2 regions of the Ruminococcus sp. MCC718 genome follow, and region 2 is predicted to be linked to the other one. Evidence: predicted binding sites of a transcription regulator. Region 2 holds the regulator's gene; the other holds the start of a gene.
The links. Region 2 encodes Rex, which represses fermentation and respiration genes when NADH is low (regulators of the CRP and FNR family bind a similar motif). Its sites were predicted from a motif close to ATTGTTAANNNNTTAACAAT; they were not measured.
Positions count from the first base shown of each region.

Region 1: a site for Rex is predicted at 1,876-1,895, ahead of gap (type I glyceraldehyde-3-phosphate dehydrogenase). Genes of this name have one in related genera too.

Region 1 is NZ_WQNP01000020.1:25,971-29,286, reverse strand. Features, by position in the region: gene GPK60_RS02320 (phosphoglycerate kinase) at 1-663, opposite strand, end outside; gene gap (type I glyceraldehyde-3-phosphate dehydrogenase) at 817-1,830, opposite strand; gene GPK60_RS02310 (histidinol-phosphatase HisJ family protein) at 2,052-2,852, shown strand; partial or broken gene mnmA (tRNA 2-thiouridine(34) synthase MnmA) at 2,845-3,316, opposite strand, start outside.
Region 2 is NZ_WQNP01000171.1:11,345-14,660, reverse strand. Features, by position in the region: gene GPK60_RS13775 (NAD(P)H-hydrate dehydratase) at 1-468, opposite strand, end outside; gene GPK60_RS13770 (redox-sensing transcriptional repressor Rex) at 540-1,181, opposite strand; gene GPK60_RS13765 (aspartate kinase) at 1,284-2,603, opposite strand; gene GPK60_RS13760 (ABC-F family ATP-binding cassette domain-containing protein) at 2,805-3,316, shown strand, end outside.

The DNA.
Region 1 (3,316 bases), on a different contig from region 2:
GATGATCAGAGTATCGCATTTCTCAAGCAGGTTGGAGATAACATTCAGTTTGTCTGCTACTTTTGCACCACCCAGGATTGCAACGAACGGGCGAACTGGATTTTCTACTGCATTGCCCAGGAAATCAATCTCTTTCTGCATCAGATATCCAACAACTGCGGTATCTACATATTCGGTAACACCTACGTTAGAGCAGTGTGCTCTGTGAGCAGTACCAAATGCATCGTTTACGAACACATCACACAGAGATGCCAGATCTTTACTGAATGCTTCGCCATTTTTGGTTTCTTCAGCACGGTAACGAGTGTTTTCAAGCAGAACAACTTCACCGTCTTTCATAGCTTCTACAGCTGCTTTTGCGTTCGGTCCTACAACTTCCGGATCAGCTGCAAATTTTACTTCCTGACCAAGCAGTTCAGAGAGACGTACTGCTACCGGTGCCAGAGAGAGTTCCGGTTTCGGTTCTCCCTTTGGTTTGCCCAGATGAGAGCAAAGGATTACTTTTCCGCCGTCCGCGATCAGTTTTTTGATAGTTGGCAGAGCTGCTACGAGACGGTTTTCGTCTGTGATCTTGCCATCTTTCAGAGGTACGTTAAAGTCACAGCGAACCAGGACTCTTTTGCCTTTTACGTTGATATCATCAACTGACTTTTTATTAAGCATTCTTATTTCCTCCTTGTATCATACATACGGATTTTCTAATGTGCATCCTTGCGGAGCCACTTATTTAGCCGCAGAGTCTTCTCCGACTAAGATAAAAAGGGCCCGGTCCAAAAGACCGGACCCAGATAGGTCTTCTTTGTCTGATTTAACAGATTATGCTAATTCAGAGAAGTATTTGATTGTTCTTACCATCTGAGATGTGTAAGAGTTTTCGTTGTCATACCAAGAAACAACCTGTACTTCTGTTGTACCGTTGTCCAGAGGCAGAACCATTGTCTGAGTAGCATCAAACAGAGAACCATATCTCATACCAACGATATCGCTGGATACGATTTCGTCTTCGTTGTATCCGTAAGATTCTGTAGTAGATGCTTTCATCTTAGCGTTGATTTCGTCTACAGTTACTGTTCCTTCAACAACTGCTGTCAGGATTGTAGTAGAACCTGTAGGGGTCGGTACACGCTGTGCAGAACCGATCAGTTTGCCGTTCAGTTCCGGAATAACCAGACCGATAGCTTTTGCAGCACCTGTGCTGTTCGGAACGATGTTTACTGCTGCTGCACGGGATCTTCTCAGATCGCCTTTTCTCTGAGGTCCGTCCAGAGTCATCTGATCACCTGTGTAAGCATGGATTGTTACCATGATACCGGATTTGATCGGAGCCAGTTCGTTCAGAGCTTTAGCCATTGGTGCCAGACAGTTTGTTGTACAAGAAGCTGCAGAAATGATCTGATCCTCAGCTTTCAGTGTCTCATGGTTTACATTGTAAACGATAGTCGGAAGGTCATTGCCTGCTGGTGCAGAGATAACAACTTTACGAGCACCTGCATTGATATGAGCCTGAGCCTTTTCTTTGGATGTGTAGAATCCAGAGCACTCCAGAACTACGTCAACACCCAGCTCGCCCCATGGGCAGTTGTTTGCATCCGGGAAAGCGTAGATCTTGATCTCTTTTCCGTCAACTGTGATGGAATCTTCACCTGCTGATACTGTGTCTGCCAGTGCATATTTACCCTGTGATGAATCGTATTTTAACAGGTGTGCCAGCATTTTTGGGGAAGTCAGATCGTTGATAGCTACTACTTCATATCCTTCTGCGCCAAACATCTGTCTGAATGCAAGACGTCCGATACGTCCAAAACCATTAATTGCTACTTTTACTGCCATGATTAATTTCCTCCTATTATGTTAAATAGTATGATTGCGGTCTTTATTGTTAAAGATTCCACAACTTTCTTCTATTCTACCTAATTTCTGTAAAAAGTTCAAGTATAATTTCAACGAATTTCTCTAGACATTTGTGTTTTATTCTCATAAACTTGTAACAGAGAGAAAAATCAGGTGTTTTTTCCTGAATTTTGCCGTATTTTGAAAGGAGTTTTTATTTTATGAGATCCGATTTTCATCTTCATTCCTCTTTTTCCGCCGATTCCGACGCCCCGATGCGGGATATGGTCGAAAAGGGTATCTCTCTTGGACTGTCTGCCATGTGTTTCACAGAGCACATGGACTATGACTATATTGACGAAGGGATGGTCTTCGAAGCTGATATTCCTTCTTATTGCAAGACGCTTACCTCCCTCAAAGAAGAGTATGAGCACAAGATTGAATTATTATTCGGCCTCGAACTCGGTCTGCAGCCTTATCTGAAGGAGCGCTGCGAATCTCTTGTGAAGAATTGGGATTTTGATTTTGTGATTGGATCATCCCATGTGGTAAACGGACAGGATCCCTACTATCCTGCTTTTTTTGAGGGACGCACCGAAAAAGAGTCTTATATTTCTTATTTTGAATCGATCATTGAGAATCTGCATACCATGTCCTGCTTTGATGTCTACGGCCATATTGATTATGTCGTCCGCTACGGTCCAAATAGAAATCAGTTCTATTCTTATAAAGAATACAGTGACTGGCTGGATGAGATCATCCGTCTTCTGATCGATAAAGGACTTGGCATGGAGATCAATACCGGAGGCTATGCAGCCGGACTTGGACACCCGAACCCGCACGAAGATATCCTGAAACGTTACCGCGAACTTGGCGGCGAGATCGTCACCATCGGATCAGATGCACATGCCCCAGAACGTATTGCGGCTGATTTTGACCGTGCCTGTTCGATATTAAAAAAATGCGGCTTCCGTTATCATGCGATATTCCGCAAACGAAAGCCGACTTTTGAACTTATATAATCGTACCGCCGCCCAGCACGTATCCGTCTTCATAGAGCACCACTGCCTGTCCCGGCGTGATTGCGTGCTGTGGTTCTTCAAAGGTACAGGTAATCTCATCTTCTCCGGTCCGCTTTACATGACAGTATGCCCCTTTGTGATTGTAGCGGATCTTTGCAAATACATGATCTTCTTCCTGAATATCTTCCCTTGCCATGAAATTTAAATGGTTGGCACGAAGAACCGTCTGACAGGCCTGGGCACGGTTTCCGATCACCACTTCGTTTGTCTGTGGTCGGATCTCTGTGACAAAAGCCCTCTCTCCAAGTGAAATTCCCAGACCTTTTCGCTGTCCGACCGTATAATGAATGATCCCTTTGTGTCTTCCTAGGATTTTCCCGTCCGGTGTCACAAAATTGCCTTCCGGAACGGTCTTTCCGGTATATTCTTCGATAAAGGAAGCGTAATCGCCATTCGGTACGAAA
Region 2 (3,316 bases):
GGAAGGAATATCGACAGACAGTACAAAAGCAGGACTTTTATTGATCCGCCCGATTGCGTCCCGGTAGCTGCCTTCGATGTCACGCGAAAGACCGATTCCAAACAGTGCATCTACTATAACAGTATATTCATTTATTTCCGGGTTACTACAAAAAGTTATCCCATATTTCTCACAGATTTCTTTCTGATGGCGTGTCTGATCCGTGCAGGACTGCTCTTTTCCGACAAACCAGATGGAAACCGGTACCTGATCCAGAAACAAAAGTCTGGCGATGGCAAATCCGTCTCCGCCGTTATTGCCCGAACCACAGATGACCAGAACGCGGTCAAGTGCAGCACCGCTTCGGTACAGTTCATCGACACACGCAAGTGCCGCACGCTCCATCAGTACACAGGATGGAACGCCGAACCCTTCTATGGTATTCTGGTCACATGTTTTCATGTCTTCTTTTGATAACAAGATCCTCATATGCGATATACCTCCTGTCTGCCCGTCCAAATGGAATATACAGTTTTCTTTTTTTTTTCTCTGCGTTCTTTTTATTTATGTTCTCTGCTGTAGCGGCTGATATTGTAAGACAGCTGCATCAGGCTTTCCGAAAGATGTACGTTTTCGATGATCACATCTTCCGGCAGATGAAGATCCGTATGGGCAAAATTCCAGATTGCACGGATGCCGTGATCCACCAGAAAGTCTGCCATTTCCTTTGCATACTGTTTCGGAAGTGTCAGGGCTGCGATCTGAATGTCATGCTCCTGCAAAAAAGCAGGAAGCTCGTCTGTCATACGGATCACAATTCCTCTGACTGCAACGCCTTTCAGCTTTGGATTTACATCGAACAGCCCTTTGACCAGAAAACCGTTTTTTTCAAATTTTACATAATTTGCAAGAGCCTGTCCGAGATTTCCGGCACCGATGATGATCATATTGTAATCCTGATCCAGACCCAGGATCTTCCCGATCTCCGTATGTAAATGTTTTACATTATAACCATATCCCTGCTGGCCGAATCCACCGAAATTATTGAGATCCTGCCGGATCTGGGATGCTGTTACCTGCATGCGTTCGCTCAGCTCGCCGGATGAGATCCGCTCCGTACCGGATTCCAGCAGCTCACCGAGATAACGGTAATACCGTGGCAGTCTTTTGATGACCGCTCTTGAAATTTCTTTCTCTTCCACTTGCATACCTCCCTGTCAAATGCTGTTGTATAGTAACGTAAAAGACGGGCACACAAGATCCCTGCCATGTCCGCCGCAGGTTTTGTGTACCCTCTTTGATTTTTAGAGCTGTACGGTTACAAAAATATCATAGATTGATTTGATCGCACGCTCGAAATCCTGATTGCTCACACCGATGATGATGTTCATCTCACTGGAACCCTGATCGATCATCTTGACATTGATACTTGCATGTGCCAGTGCGGAAAAAATACGTCCCGCTGTTCCACGCTGAGATTTCATGCCACGACCTACGACTGCGATCAGTGCCAGGTCAGATTCCAGATTGACAGAATCCGGATTGACAGCACGGTGGATACCGGCCAGTACCTTCTGCTCGGTCTCTTCGAATTCGGACTGATGTACGAATACCGTCATGGTATCGATTCCGGAAGGCATATGCTCGATGGAGATACCATTGTCTTCGAATACGGTCAGGACTTTGCGGCAGAATCCGATTTCGGAGTTCATCATATCTTTTTCGATGTTGATGGCTGCAAATCCTTTCTTTCCGGCAATACCGGTGATCGTATAACGCGGTTTTCTGCAGGTACTTTCAACGATCAGCGTACCAGGATCCTGAGGACGGTTGGTATTGCGGATGTTGATCGGGATACCTTCCTGTCTTACCGGGAAGATGGCTTCTTCATGAAGCACGGTAGCACCCATGTATGCCAGCTCGCGAAGCTCTACATAAGTGATAGTATCGATCACTTTCGGATTTTTGATGATACGTGGATCTGTGATCAGGAAACCGGATACATCGGTCCAGTTCTCATACAGATCAGCATGGACTGCTTTTGCGATCAGAGAACCTGTGATATCGGATCCGCCTCTGGAGAAGGTTGTTACCTTTCCTTCTGCGGTTGCACCATAAAATCCAGGAATGACTGCATTGTCACATTCTGCCAGGCGTGCAGAAAGCTTTTCATTGGTTGTTTCTGCATCAAATGTGCCGTCTTCATGGAAAACGATCACTTCAGCTGCATCGATAAATTCATATCCCAGGTAATTTGCCATGATGATACCGTTTAAGTATTCTCCTCTGGAAGCAGCATAATTGGAACCTGCCAGTTTTTTAAAGTTTTCGGAGATCACTTCAAACTGATCATCCAAAGACAGGGAAAGTCCGAGACCGTTTATGATCTCCATGTATCTTTCACGGATCGCAGCAATTGAAGCTGTGATGTCTTCTTTTTTCTCTGCTTTTGCGTAGCATGCATAAAGCATATCCGTTACCTTGATATCTCCATCAAACCGTTTGCCCGGAGCAGACGGAACAACATATTTTCTTCCTTTATCAGCACGGATGATATCTCCTACTTTTTTAAACTGTTCTGCACTTGCAAGAGAACTTCCACCAAATTTTACTACTTTTCTCATGCTTTTTATTCCTCCTAAATTCCGCATCTGTCTGTCACGCAAATATACGCTGTCTTTAATCATACCGCAAAATATGCGGTTCGTCCAGAGCATTTTTTGAAATTTGCTGGTGCAAAAAGCAGAAATATGCTATGATAATACGAGTCAGGGTCTTCGCAGACACAAATTATTTTTGTAAAATATATACACTTGGAGGAATTTATGATTTTAGCCTGTCAGAATATTAATAAGGCATTTGGCACAAATGTGATCTTGAAAGATGCCTCATTTCATATAGAAGAAAAAGAAAAAGCAGCCATTGTCGGCATCAACGGTGCCGGAAAATCTACACTGCTCAAGATCATCATGAAGCAGATCCCGGCAGATTCCGGAGAAGTGATCCTAGCAAAAGACCGCACGATCGGTTATCTTGCCCAGCACGAAGCGGTATCTTCCGGAAACACGATCTACGAAGAGCTTCTGGAGGTAAAGCAGGATATTTTTGAGCTGGAGCGTCATATCCGCACGCTGGAACTTCAGATGAAATCCCAGAGCGGCGGGGAGCTGGAACAGACGCTGGAGCTTTATAATCGTCTGAACACGGAATTTGAACAGAAAAACGGCTATGCCTGCAAAAGTGAGATTGTCGGTGTGTTAAAAGGGCTTGGATTTATGGAAGATGAATTTTCCAAGCAGGTCGATACCCTCTCCGGCGGACAGAAAACAAGGGTTGC